Regions from separate parts of the Alkalinema sp. FACHB-956 genome, predicted to be linked through region 1. Evidence: riboswitches for the same ligand, from Rfam matches in the RefSeq annotation. Region 1 holds a riboswitch; the other holds the start of a gene.
The links. Region 1 has a riboswitch for cobalamin ahead of H6G21_RS20065 (HupE/UreJ family protein). Riboswitches for the same ligand answer to the same signal wherever they lie in the genome.
Positions count from the first base shown of each region.

Region 1 (7,391 bases):
AACGGGAGCACTGATGGTCAATAAAGGTTTTACCTGGGGAGCTAGGGCACTAAATTCTGTACCATCTTGGAAGCGGATACTAGCAGCAGTACTCCCAACAAAGGAGCCTCCCAACTGTAAAGTTGCACCACTGCCAAAGGTTAGGCCGTTGGGATTAATCAAAAATAAATTAGCGCTCCCATTAGCTTTTAAAATGCCATCGATCGTGGAAGCCGTCGAACCGGTCACTCGGGCAAAGATGTTGTTAACGGTCGGCGCATTATCGAAAAAAGCAGAGCCCCCCGTTGGCACAGAAAACTGAGTAAAACTGTGGAACAGATTACTGCCCGCTTGGGTTCCCCCCGTAATCGTACAGGTGATACACCCTCCCGGCACAATCGAATTGACGGGCAAGCTGTTATCTGGAATCACCTGTGCCCAACCAGATGTTCCCATCTGCATCCAAGCACCCAACGCCATGGGAAAAACCAGGGATTTCCAGAAATATTTAGGAAACCAAATAGGTACTTGCATAAGGAATTTGGGATGACAAAAAAGATCGAATTCGAAGGAAAACCAATATCAGCGAGTCAGATCCAAAGACACTCATCCATGAAGACCAGATCTAAACTTGTAGAATCTTGCCCATGATTTATTCTTTAGGATGCCTTAAAAAATAGTCAACATATAGTCTGACTAGCTACCCCAGATTCCCAATGAATCGTTGCCAAAAATTACTATCAACTGTTGAACCGCTCTACTACCACCAACCATCACCATCGCCTCCCCAGTTGGGTTGCTCAATCGCCCCTGGAACGTTTGCTTGAACAGCTCGCAGAAATTGATTGGCTTGTGGTTCAATCAACGAGTTCACTTGGCTCTCGTAGTAATTACTCAGATTATTTACCGAAAGAAGATTAACTTGAATGGTAGGGATGATTGTTACAGTGGATGTCACAGCAAGATTAGTCTCACTGGGTGCTGATACCGTGGTCAAATTTCGTTGACCAAAATCCACAGTTACATTAGGAGCGAAATACGATGGAACTATAGAACTACCAGAGAGGCCGGTAGTTGAATTAGGATCCAAAACTGAGGTTGTAGATAGATTCGTCTGGTTGTCTAACGTTGAGAATAAACCCAAGTTGCTCAATAGCCCAACAACGGTTTGCCACCAACCATCTCCATCACCGCCCCATCTGTAGATTACGCTTCTAGCAATCATTTGAACGATATCTTGGGAGCGATTCTGACTGAGCTGCTGAGCAGCGGTTGACTGATTGGCATCTAACCATGTCACGGTTTGCCCCAGCCGAGCAGCCAGTGATTGCCTAGCTTGGGTTTGCAAGCTTGAGAGGTTGATGGTGGTGTTAATGCCAGCTGTAGCGAGATCCCAACCCATCACATCCATGGCGCGCAAATCGATGTTGCTAATATTCATCCGTTGCCCCAGCGAAATTGTTGGAGCCATGATGGCATTCGTCCCACGAGTCCAATGGCTGGCCTGCTGACCATCTCCAGACAAACTGACATTGTCTCCACTGGATAGCTCTTGAATAAAGGTCAGACCATCATCGATCGAAAATCCCTTGCGGCCTCCAATCTGTCCGTAGGACAAATCGGGGAAGAAGCTACTCTTGCTGTAATTAAACCGGAATAGGTCAAGAGGCGTAGCGTTTTGGGTGCGATTAGCAATAATGTTGTTGTAGGTAGTGTGCAACTGCCCTGCTTTGTAGGCGTTATGGGCATTTGTCGTCCAGATGGGATCATCTACTCCACTCACGAATCCCAAGATGTGACCAATTTCGTGCAGAGCGGTGCTCAGGAAATCGACCTGACTGCTTGAGGGCGTTGTACTCCGGGTAAAGTCATAGCTCCATGGCGCACTTGCCCTCAAGAGAATATAGCCATCCAAGGCAGCCCCGTTAGTGGATAACCCTAGAGCTTTGGCATTCGCATTGGTCAAATTCAGGGTACTGATACCGCGTTGGGTACTGAGCTGTTGGGACACTGGCACCCAGTCCGTGGTCATCCAGTCAAAATTCGCTGTTTGATTGCTCCCTGAGGAAAGGTTGAAAAAAGCAGTATAGTCATCGGCGGATCGCCGATCGACTGCCATCGCATTGCGAACACTAGAGTAGGAGGTTTTGGCACTGATTGCAGGTAATGCACCCCCAATCACAGAGGCCGGCAAACTACTGGAAACACCGACATGGATATTGACACTGACGTTATCAGTTAAATACTGTGACCAAATCCTGCCAGCAGTTTCTATACCAATCATTTGCTGCAGGGATGTGCCCGGGTCAAAGGTAAAGTTTAGTTGCATGGGGTATTTTCAGTGCAAATTTCAGCAGGACATGAAAGATAGATACACGCCCCATCAACGGATTGGATCCACGTCAATAGGGTTATTCAAAAATGGGTCGAGACCACATGAGTAGAGGCCATCAGTAGAAGCATCTCAAATAACCTCAAAAAATTAAGTTCTTCGATCGCGCGAGTGGTACACCTAATCTAAATCTAATTCTATTAAACGCTTAAATAATATAAGCATGCCACACCACTCAAAAACAGGAACTTCGCCATCGATCAATATTCATCTTAAAAACCTAGTTTGAAGCCAGTTTCAGCGATTTACCAAGAGAAATATTACACAAGTCAATTATGAAAAGTTGGCTAATAATTAAGCAAAATTCGTAAATCTTTGATGAAGCAACCTTTTCAGACAGGATATCGAGCATTTTTTAACTTGCATACCAGAGAGTGCCAATCACGCTTAAGCCGCTCTTCTCGATTGATATTGTTCTGATTTTCTAGGTTCTACAGGAAATATTTGCTCTTTTTCCCGACTTACTTTGAGAGACCAGATTTATCAAGTGCCAACAACTTGTTTTAACATTTTTTATCCAGAAGCTAAATATATTAGGTTTATAGTTTAATAGTGCTAATCGTAATCAGTGTTTTTACGGTCTTGCTGAACCCCGTTGATCTAACTGACGATGATCTGAAGCGTATGGTCTGAAGCGATCGATATAAAACGATCCTAAAATAAAGAAATCCGTGGCGAAAGCGTTGATTTTACGGAATTAATCTCGCTGAGTAGAACTGACTCAATTGAGCCGACGAGGCCGACGAGGCAGATGCAGACAGTGAAGCCTGAATAGTTGCCTGACATCCGTAGACTGCGATAATAAAATTCTCTAGAGACAATCAAATTCTCTTGCTTGAAATTTTGATCAATGAAGAAAATAAAATTAGAAATGCTGCTGATATGAAACAGTCGATCGACCTCAATTTACAACGATGAATTAAGTCGGAGAAATTATAATTTTGTAAATTTTAACTATGAATCTTGAAGTAGTTTTCTTGAATATCGAAAGAACCATTACTTCGTTAAGATGATTTCAATTAATTTTCAATACAAAATAATAAATAAAAGACTCCTAATTCAGCACAGACGATCAATCTGGTCTGAACTAGGAGCCCAAAAGTATCACTTCGTTGTCTAATGCACGACTAAGCCGCAGCGAATGGGAAGAGAAGACTCATCACTTGTGAAATTAGAAATGCAAGCCCCATTCCTAAGATCACAAAGCCAGCTGAATGGAATTGGACAGCCCCCCCTTCAGGGTTTCGGCCCAGAATCATTACATGGCTGATCCAAAAGGTTGCAATTGAGATCACGAGCTGAATCATCGTGAAGCCAGCTAAATAGGCAAAGAATGGAGTGGTTTCTGCTCCAAAAATGGCTTCTCCGTAGGCATAGCCGTGGAACAATCCTGCGATCGCAGTCAGAACAGCCACAAGCCCTGTATTCGGGGACTTTTTCATGACTAGCAACGCCCCAAAAAGGACGATCGAGCCAGAAACAAAGAGTTCCACCCCAGGTAAATTGAATTGAGTCAGGTGCAGCCCCGTTCCCAGCATCGCGGCCACGACAAAGGCAACAGGCAACCACAGACCTTGCCGCTTAATTGCGGCCAGAAGTCCTACCGCGACGATAAAAGCAAAATGATCAGGGCCAATAATAGGATGGGCAAGGCCCGACATCAACCCTTGGAACCAAGTTGTCGGTAAGTTCCCTCCCATCGCATGGTGCGCTAGGGATGGAGTCGCTTTCAACAGTAAGGCCCCGGTCAAGAGACTGAGAACCGTAAACGATGGGAGCAAGGATCGATTTCTAGAAACTTTCAACTGGGTCATTCTCTTTCTGTACCTCGCAGATCTTGAAAATAGGAATAAACATCGGTGGGCATCCTGGCTCAGAGACGAAACGTCTCATTACAGTTGCGGGACAGCGCTGGACTTGCACCAAGCTTTCCCCGTTACCTCTGGCGGCTGTTCTCCGACAGAACCGACTGAAGCACAATATCATGCTTCCAGGCAGAATTCTTTGGATTTGGGGGGGATCTTAATGAGGCCGTTGGGTCGGTGATCCCCGGACTGTTGAGCAAGGCCATAGCATGTAATCTCTATAGGCAGTGTATTGGATTATTTCTGAAAAATTCATCAAAAATTAAAGGGATTTTGCCCCAAAATATCCGGTTTCAAGCGAAACTACGGGAACAGACAATTGTGTGCTTCCCTGGGTTCTTATTTGCTTGCCTATTGCCCCTTCTTCTCAATCTATGAACCTGACAATAGTTTCTTGGTGGAATGGGTATCCAGTGCCCATTTTGACAAGTCTGTGGCTACTGGTTGGATGGCTACTGGTTAGATCTGTGCCCAATCGCTTCAGCAGGTCTCTGCCTTCCACAATCACAGGTCAAGACGGGGGGAGGATGCCTTCTCTCGTTGATGGAGCGACTTAGCCATGCAGTTCCAATCGAGCCACTTTGGGCTTTTGGCCATCCTAGGACTGCTCAGTGTTGTCAGCAGTCCCCGTGCGATCGCGCAAACCGTTCCGATCGTGCCAGATAATACGCTACCCACCACCACCCAAGTTCAGCAACAGGCAACGACTTTCCAAATTACAGGCGGAACTCAGCGGGGAGGCAACCTTTTCCACAGTTTTGAGCGCTTCTCAGTGCCGAGGGGACAGGTTGCTAATTTCCAAGTTGATCCAACCCTGACTCAAAATATCATTACACGGGTGACGGGCCAACTTCCCTCCCAAATTGATGGCGTTCTCACAGCCAATGGCAATGCCAATCTTTTTTTCCTCAATCCCAACGGCATTACCTTTGGACAGAATGCTCGGTTGGCGATCGGGGGGGCGTTTGTAGCCACCACCGCAAAGGGGTATCAGTTTAGTGATGGAGGGGAATTTAGTGCTACGAATCCTCAAGCTCCCCCCTTACTAGCCATTAATCTGCCCCTGGGACTACAATTTGGCTCCGCTCCTGGCACCATTGTGCAGCAATCTCCTGCCTTAGCCGTTGCACCGGGACAAACGCTAGCCTTAGTGGGCGGAGATGTGCTGGTACGGGGAGGGAACTTGTTCGCGCCCAGTGGACGGGTCGAATTGGGAAGTGTTCAGGCTGCTGGACAAGTTACAATCACCCCTAATTTAAGGGGCTTAGCGCTGAGTTATCCCAATGTTTCCACCTTAGGAAAAATCCAGCTCTTAGACGGAGCCACAATTAATACTTCTGGAAATCCTTCGGGAGCCATTCAGATTCAGGGACAATCGTTCCAGATGGCCAACAATGCTCGAATTCTCTCCTTGAATTTAGGAGCTGTTGCCGGGGGTGATCTGACCATTAACGCCAGGGATACCATTGAAATTCTGGGAACTGGGAATCACGCTCAGACCTTGCAGGCACTTGCCACAGGAACCTTAGATATTACTAAGGCCAATAATATTATTGCTACAATTTCGCTCAATTCTGGAACAACAGGACGAATTATCCTAAATACAGAAAATTTAACTTTGTTAAATGGAGCTTACATTACTAACATTACAGCAGGAGTAGGATTACCAAGTAGCTTAACTATTAATGCGTCAGACATCACATTAGATCAGGGACTGATTTCAAGTCTGACTGCGATTCATAGCCCCAGTGATAGTAGTTCTCTGACCATTAATACCGATCGCTTGACTTTACAGACAAATAGTTTTGTTTCAACAACGACTCTCAATTCAGGGAGCAGTGGCAAGTTAACCATTCATGCGCGCGATCGAGTGGATGTGGTAGGCAGTGATCTCATTCAATTTCCGCTATCAGATGTACCGGGGGTCACGACCAGTATTTCCACAACCGGCTTGGGAGGCGGGAAAGCGGGTGAGCTAGAAATTAACACTGGGCAGTTGACGCTACTCCAAGGGGCCCGGTTGAGTACCAGCAGTACGAACCAATTGGAAGGTGGCAACCTGACTATCAATGCAACCGATAGAATTGTTTTAAATGGAATGTCGCCCGATCGCACGAGTCCCACAACGGTAACGGCTCGCTCTGTGGGAGGGAGAGGGGGAAATATCAATCTCAATAGTCGTCAGCTTTGGGTGACCGATAGTGCGGTAGTCGCTGCTTCTACTTCAGGTCAAGATCGATCGGGCAACATTAGTGTTAACAGTCGAGAGATGGTTGTGGTCTCAGGGTCCGGCGGCGGATTTTTTACGAATACCACGTCCGCAGCGGCCCAGGGAGGCACGATCGCGATTACGACGGATCACTTTCGCGTAACTGACTTTGCCAAATTAGATGCGAGTACTACCGGACAACGGGGCGGAGACATCATCATCAGTAGCCGTATCTTTACGGCCCAGTCAGGGGGGCGTATTCGCACAACCACCTTCGGTCGAGGCCAAGCAGGCGATATCTCCATTGATGCCTCAGAACAGGCTGTCTTTGAAGGGACAGGGCAAATCGCACCAACCCTCCAACTCTTACTAGACGGAGTGACCAAAGGAAATTTGGTGTTTATTCCACCAACAGTGAACCCTCCGAACCCACCTCAAGGCGCTGCCATTCTTGTGCAACGACCGGAGGGAGATCTGCGAATTACTGCCCAACAAATCTTTCAACTCTCAGAACAGCAAACGGGCTTGTTCGCTAGCTCCTATGCCCAAGGCGCAGGGGGCAATCTATCCCTTAAATCCCCCCAAATTGACATTAGCCAAGATGCACTGATCTCCGTCAGCAGTTGGGCATCGGGAAATAGTGGCCAACTGGATGTTACGGCTGATCATCTTAAGGTTCAGGATAGTCTATTGCTCTCTAGTACCACCGCAGGCAATGGAGGGAAATTGGCGATCGCAGCCAACAACTTTACCCTCTCGAACGGGACTCTGATTGCTGTGACCGCCCAAGGCACTGGCGCTACGATCGATCTGAACGTTCAAGACCTGTTGGTGATGCGCCAGGGGAGCCAAATTACGGCTCGCGCCTTCGATAAGGGCAACGGTGGCAACATTAAAGTAGAGGCTGGTTTCATCATTGCCTTACCGGATGAAAATAGCGACATTA
Region 1 is NZ_JACJRC010000024.1:53,620-61,010, reverse strand. Features, by position in the region: gene H6G21_RS20075 (S-layer family protein) at 1-513, opposite strand, end outside; gene H6G21_RS20070 (NF038122 family metalloprotease) at 740-2,308, opposite strand; gene H6G21_RS20065 (HupE/UreJ family protein) at 3,499-4,185, opposite strand; cobalamin riboswitch at 4,212-4,356, opposite strand; gene H6G21_RS20060 (filamentous hemagglutinin N-terminal domain-containing protein) at 4,796-7,391, shown strand, end outside.

Region 2 (7,391 bases), on a different contig from region 1:
TGATGAAAACGAGTCACGATCGACCTCCCAATCCCAAGGCGATCGCTCTTCTAGGGCTCATGTGTCTACGCTGTGGCAGGAGACTTTCAACGATATTCTTGCCACGATGATGGGGGCGTTGATTGTTGCCTTTAGTATTGCACCCACCGATGAGGTCAAAACCTTGGCTGCCAATACTTCTGGGCCTTGGCTTATTTTGACCATCATGGCGTCTTTATTGATTTCCTATGGCATTGTTTTTGAGGCTAACTTTTCCGACCAACAAAAACGACGCAAACAACGGGGCCTCTTCCAAACGCCCTTGAGTGAAACGGTAATGTCCTACTTGGTTTCCCTAGGGGTGGCCTGCGCAATGCTTTGGTTTTTCCAACTCCTTCAATGGGGAGACCCGCCCACTTTATGGGTTAGTTACACGATCGTCCTAGGGCTACCGGCAACGATCGGTGGAGCTGCGGGGCGACTTGCACTATGAGATTAAATCACAGAGATTAAATCACAGAGATCAAGTCATAGAGATCAAATTCCAGAAGTTAAACCGTAGAAGTTAAATCATAGAAGTTAGACCCTAATATGCATTCGCCATCGGAATTAAATCATACGGTAGACGCTAAGGCTAACCAATTAGATGAGCTTGTAGAAGTGCTAAAAAGTGCGCAACCAGATGATCGAAATAGTCATCCCAGCAATGGCGATCGAACCAATGACGATCAATCGGTTCAAACCCAAAAATCACCGATCGAATGGTTGAGTTTTGGAATTTCATTAACCATTATCGGTGCGTTAGTCGGTGCCGTTGGGTTTCTCTGGCTCAAGCCCAATTCCCAAAAGCCCCCGAACCCGATCGTCTCGGTTCACCTGGATAAAACTGAAATGCGGGACGGACAATTCCACGTTCCCTTTGAAGTGACCAATGCAGGGGATCAAACGATTACTCAACTCCAAATGATTGGAGAACTCAAGCGCAAGGGTACGGTGGAAGAAATCGGAACTCAACAGATTGACTTTCTGTCGAGAAGAGAGGTGGAAGAAGGGGTTTTTGTTCTCCCGCAGAAGCCTCAGAAAGAGGAGTTTTCCGTGCGCATCACGAGTTATCAAATCCCCTAATGCATCGATTGAGCAATTTATCGATTGAGCAATTCATCCATCGATCGCGGTGAAATCCTGTCAAAATAGAATACCCGTTCCGAGGGTTCCGTTGAGAGAGGATGGGTTGATATGACTGAGACGAAGCGCTTACTCATTTTGGGTGGAACAGGGGATGCCACTGCATTGGCGGTCAAGGCAGCGGAAATTCCAGGGGTGGAGGTGATTACATCCTTGGCGGGGCGCACCCGTCAGCCGGTGGTGCCCTCTGAAAATACCCGCATTGGCGGATTTGGGGGCGTGGCAGGACTAGTGGCGTATTTACGAGAACAGCAGGTTGATTTACTGATGGATGCGACCCATCCGTTTGCCGATCGCATATCCCTCAATGCTGCTGCTGCTGCTGCCAGGGTCGGTATCCCTCGTTTGCTGCTGCTGCGTCCGGCCTGGGAGCGTACAGCGGGGGATTGCTGGATTGAAGTAGACAGTCATGAATCCGCCGCAAGGGTATTGCCAGAGATTGCCCAGCGTATCTTTTTGACGATCGGTCGGCAGGAACTAGCGGCCTTTGCCCACTTGTGCGATCTCTGGTTTCTGATGCGGATGATTGATCCGCCGCGATCGGATGCCGCAGTGCCACCGGGTCAAGTGCTTTTGGAACGAGGCCCGTTTTCGCTGGCGGAGGAGCGATCGCTACTACAACGCTATGGGATTGGCGCGATCGTGAGCAAAAACAGTGGGGGGGCTGCCACCTATGCCAAAATTATCGCCGCACGCGAGTTAGCCATTCCAGTGGTAATGATCCAACGCCCGATCGCACCGCCTGGAGACATCGTTGCAACGGTAGAAGATGCTTTTGCATGGCTCCAACAGAGGCTCATGCCCTGCGAAAAAATTTAATCCTTCACGACCATCCACTGCGTAATCGGGGCCATGGCCTTCCAGCCCAGGAATTTCCCCACGGGTTCTGCCCGCTGAATGGCAATGCGGGTCAAACTGCCGCCCAACTTGCTCTGCCACTGGAACATCAATTGTTCCCCCTCCACCGTCACCCCATTGGCCACTAAGCGACCGCCGGGGCGCAGCGCCTGCCAGCAGGTTTCCAACAAATCCGGTGCCGTTAATCCCCCCCCGATGAAGATCGCATCCGGTTCTGGTAAGTCGTGGAGGGCTGCTGGAGCCTGTCCGGCAACGATTTTGAGCTGGGGTACGCCCAAAGCATTGGCATTGTGGGCAATGTATTGCAGGCGCGTGGGATGGTGCTCAATGGCGATCGCCCGACACCGCCGATCGCTGCGCAGCCATTCAATGGCGATCGATCCGCAGCCTGCCCCCACATCCCACAGCAGTTGTCCGGGCAAGGGCGCTAGGGTTGCTAGGGTTACGGCGCGCACTTCTCGTTTGGTCAGCTGTCCGTCGTGCTGGTAGGCGCTGTCGGGGAGGCCGGGGGTATGGGGTGAGAGGGGGAGTGGGGAAGTAGGGGGAGTAAGGGAAGTAGGGGGAGTAAGGGGAGTGGGGGCTAGGGTTAGGGCGATCGTGTTGAGGTCGGCGAGATCGAGGGGTTGCCAGCTGGTGGCGGTGTGGGTGGTGATGCGTTCATTGGGGCTGCCCATGCGTTCTAGGACGGTGATTTGACTATTGCCGTAGCCCTGGTGGGTCAACTGTTGGGCGACGGTGGTTGGAGTGGTTTTGTCTGCGCTCAGGATAAGGATGCGGGCACCGGGATACAGGACGGCATTTAAGAGCGCCGGATCGCGTCCACACAAACTTAGGGTTTCGATGTCCGTGAGCGACCAGCCCAGACGGGCACAGGCAAGGCTAAAGGCCGACGGAGCGGGGACGATCGTCATTTCTGCAATGGGAATCTGGCGGAGGAGCGTGACCCCAATGCCGTAGCACAGGGGATCGCCGCTGGCCAGCACACAAACCGCCTGTCCGCGCCGCTGCATGATCTGCTGCACGGAATCAGCGATCGGGGAAGTCCAAAGGAGCTGTTCTTGCCGATCGTCTGGGGGCACCATGGTCAGGTGACGTTCTCCACCGACGATCGTGGTGGCTTGGGCTAGGAGCGATCGTCCCACCGGACTTATTCCCTCCAACCCCTCCTCGCCCATTCCCACCACTGATAGCCACTTTTGCACCCGCTTTGCCTCGCTTTAAGAAAGATTGGAGAATTTCAGTTTTGGGCTGCCTATGTGATAGGCTACCTTAGCTTGATGCTGGGGAAGTCCGGTGAGATTCCGGTACTGTGCCGCAACTGTAATATGATTCTAGATTGGCGATTTTAGATTTTAGATTGGATTTCAAGCCACTCAATCTAAAATTCAAAATTACACGTTCAAGATTAATCGAGTCAGAATGCCAGCCTCAAGCTTGTTCCCCAGGATCTGCTTCTGAAGGAACGCTAACCTGTTGAGTCTCTGCGTTGCACAGAGCAGGAGGATACTATGGCTTGGCTGATTGAACCGAATGTTTGTCCAGGGTTATTCTATGGCACCTCTGCCCAAGATGGATTTTTAATTCGTATTCGTACACCGGGTGGGTTATTGAATCATCAGCAAGGACGCGCGATCGCAACGCTGGCAGAACAAACGCTGGCAGAACAAACGTTGGCAGAACAATGGGGCAGCCACGGGATCCAGGTGACCAATCGAGCCAATGTGCAAATTCGTTCTGTGCAAACCTCCCCGACGGTTGAAGCCCTTGAGACGCTACAGACGCTGGGTCTAGCCGCTCACAATCCCCGCATCGACCATCTCCGGAATGTGATGACTAGCCCCACAGCGGGAATTGATGTCCAGGAATTGATCGATACTCGTCCATTGGTGCGAGCATTGGATGAGGCTATTCAAAGTCATTCAGAACTGGCTGACTTATCTGCTAAGTTCAGCATTGGCATTGACGGGGGCGGTACCGTTGGCATTGGCACCCGATCGAGCATTCCTTGGGAGCATCGTTACAATGAGATTCAGCTTTCGGCGGTTGTAGGAGATGGCAAAGAGGGCCTTGGGGCGTGGAGTGTGGGACATGGGGAATGTCTAGCGATTCCCGATACCCAAGCTAAGCCTATCTGCTTCCGGTTGTCACTGGGGGGAGATAAGCAACTTTGGGAGACTCAGGTTTTGGTTGCACCGGATGACTGTGTTGCAGTTGTCGCTGCGTTGGCAAAAGTGTATCTGGAGTATGTCCAGCAGTCTCCTCGTTTGCCGAAAAAGCCCCGCATGAAACATCTGTTGCAAGACTGGGGTGTGGAGCGCTATCTCCAGCAGGTGAATCACTATCTTCCGCATCCCCTCCAGCCCGCGATCGCTGCGCCATCCCTGTCTCCAACTCAGCCCTATGCGCATTTAGGGATACATCCCCAACGACAATCCGGGTTGTCTTACATCGGCATTCCTCTACGGTTAGGGCAACTCACGGCAACGCAATTGCGCGGCGTGGTGGATCTGTCCGAAACCTTTGGGAGTTGCCAGTTGCGATTGACGCCTTGGCAAACGATGGTGTTGCCGGACATTCCTGATGCACAGGTGGCGGAGGTCGTGCGAGCGCTCTCGGCGTTGGGCTTAGTGATTTCAGAAAACCAAGTGGCTACCGCGATCGTGGCCTGTGCTGGAAAACCCGGCTGTGCTGCTGCCGAAACGCAGACTCAAGCCCACGCGATCGCCTTGGCCAACCACCTCAATCAGAACCTGGTGCTAGAGTCTCCCGTCAATATTCATCTGACAGGGTGTCCAAAGTCCTGCGCCCAGCCCAGTCCGGCTGACATTCTACTGATGGGAACAGGGCTTCCAACCCAGGATGATGGCAATCAGCCAGGGGCCGAGATCGTTGAAGGATATCAGCTCTATATCAACGGTGTAAACAGTCATGGAGGAGGTTCTGCCCAGGATCCCTTGGAGCAAAAAGCGACTCAATATCATCTCTGTGATGTGACTGCATCGGAACTGCCATCAACGATCGAACAACTAATGAAGCTCTATAAACAACACCGAGCAACCCCCCATGAATCATTTGGAGAATTTGTTAGTAAATTTTCAAGGACAAGTCTAATTGACAATTTTAGCCGTGAGGATAGGAACGCTAATCATCAAGAAATAAAACACTAAAGTGATGAAGTAATAAAACACTCAAATTTCTCGATTGCCTCGTTTGGCTACTGACTCTAATCCCTTACTGCCTTTCTCTATGGACTATATTCGTAACGGTGATGACATCTATCGCAAATCGTTTTCTATCATTCGTGCAGAAGCTGATTTGGATCAATTATCCGATGACCTAGCGCATGTTGCTGTGCGGCTGATCCATTCCTGTGGCATGACGGATATTGTGTCAGATCTCGCTGCTTCACCGGATGCAGTCAAAGCCGGACGTGAGGCGCTAGCGGCAGGTGCGCCCATTTTCTGCGACTCACAAATGGTTGCCAATGGCGTTACCCGCAAGCGATTACCCGCTAATAATGAGGTGATTTGTACCCTCAATGATCCGAAAGTGGTCGAGATTGCCAACCGTATCAACAATACACGATCGGCAGCTGCAATTGAACTGTGGCGATCGGCTGGTGGCAATGCTGGGCGATCGCCTCTGGAAAATGCTGTTGTTGCCATTGGCAATGCTCCAACGGCATTGTTTTATCTATTGGAACTGTTAGATGAAGGATTTCCCAAACCTGCGGTCATTCTGGGGTTTCCGGTTGGATTTGTGGGGGCTGCTGAATCAAAAGCAGAACTCGCTGCCAATAGTCGAGGTGTCCCCTTCATCACGTTACACGGTCGGCGGGGGGGAAGTGCGATCGCCGCTGCCGCTATCAATGCCTTAGCAAAGGAGAACGAGCTATGACGACAACTCATCTGGGTAACGAAGTATCGACCATTGAAACGGGTGACTCTATGTCCACAGCCCCCGCCCTCGGCAAACTCTACGGTTTAGGCATCGGCCCCGGCGACCCCGAACTGCTGACGCTGAAAGCTCACCGAATTTTGACCTCCGTTCCTGTGATTGCCTATCCTACCTTGGAGAATGGCAAAGTGTTGGCACGGGCGATCGTGACAGATTTCATTCGTCCCGACCAGATTGAAATTCCCATGCCCTTGCCCTTTAGTGTGGAGCGATCGTCGCAACCCTATTACGACATTGCCGCGGAGAAAATTGCTGAACATTTGAGTGCTGGGCGAGATGTCGCGGTGCTCTGCGAAGGAGAACCGATGTTATACGGCACGTTTATGTATCTCTTTCAGCGGTTGGCGCAGCGATTTCCCACCGAAGTTGTGCCCGGTATTTCATCCACGATGGCCAGTGCCGCCATGCTGGGGGTGCCCATTACGTTCCGCAATGATGTCTTGAGCATTATGCCCGCAACGTTGGATGCAGAGACGTTGCACGATCGCTTGGCCGTCGCTGATGCAGCAGTCATTATTAAATTGGGCAGACATTTTGCCAAAGTCCGCGCCATTCTCGATGACCTTGGATTACTCGATCGGGCCCTCTATATCGAACGCGCCACCCAACCCAACCAGCGCATCGTCGCGATAACCGAGATTGACCCCACCGAAGTTCCCTACTGGTCGCTCATTCTGATTCCCAGCAAAACCCAACCCCAATAAACCTGCTAATAATAGATTACCCACCTATTTCCCACTCCCTACTCTCCCACCCCCCACTCCCCACTCCCCTACTCTCCCACCCCCGTCATGACTTCTACTCCTGCCTTCATCCCCTCTCAATTGCCCCCTCTGGAAAATGGCGATCGCCTAACACGCCTCGAATTTGAACGTCGTTACAACGCCATGCCAGAAGTTAAAAAAGCTGAATTGATTGAAGGCGTGGTTTACATGGCATCTCCATTGCGCTTTAGACCCCATGCTGAACCCCACGGACGTTTAATTACTTGGTTAGGGGTATATCAAGCTGCCACCCCTCAGGTGGAAATGGGAATTGAGCCAACGGTACGGTTAGACATTGATAATGAACCGCAACCGGATGGTGTTTTGCGCATTAGTCAAGCCAGTGGTGGACGCTCAGTGTTAGGGGATGACGGCTACTTGGAAGGCGCACCGGAACTGGTTGCTGAAATTGCTGCTAGCAGTGTCAGCATTGACTTAGGAGATAAGAAACGCGCCTATCGCCGTAATGGCATCCAGGAGTATATTGTCTGGCAGGTATTTGACCAGAAAATCGATTGGTTCATTTTGGAAAATGGGGACTATGTTGCGCTGCAACCGAACCCACAGGGTGTGATTTGCAGCCAGGTTTTTCCGGGATTGTGGTTGGAGGTACCCGCAATGCTACAAGGCAATATGCAACAAGTTTTA
Region 2 is NZ_JACJRC010000012.1:8,221-15,611, reverse strand. Features, by position in the region: gene H6G21_RS14115 (TIGR02587 family membrane protein) at 1-472, shown strand, start outside; gene H6G21_RS14110 (TIGR02588 family protein) at 571-1,104, shown strand; gene H6G21_RS14105 (cobalt-precorrin-6A reductase) at 1,216-1,983, shown strand; gene cbiE (precorrin-6y C5,15-methyltransferase (decarboxylating) subunit CbiE) at 1,980-3,224, opposite strand; cobalamin riboswitch at 3,251-3,468, shown strand; gene cobG (precorrin-3B synthase) at 3,531-5,189, shown strand; gene H6G21_RS14090 (precorrin-8X methylmutase) at 5,269-5,919, shown strand; gene H6G21_RS14085 (precorrin-2 C(20)-methyltransferase) at 5,970-6,683, shown strand; gene H6G21_RS14080 (Uma2 family endonuclease) at 6,771-7,391, shown strand, end outside.
Region 2: it holds a riboswitch for cobalamin, as region 1 does, so the genes downstream of both, cobG (precorrin-3B synthase) here and H6G21_RS20065 (HupE/UreJ family protein) in region 1, are expected to answer to the same signal.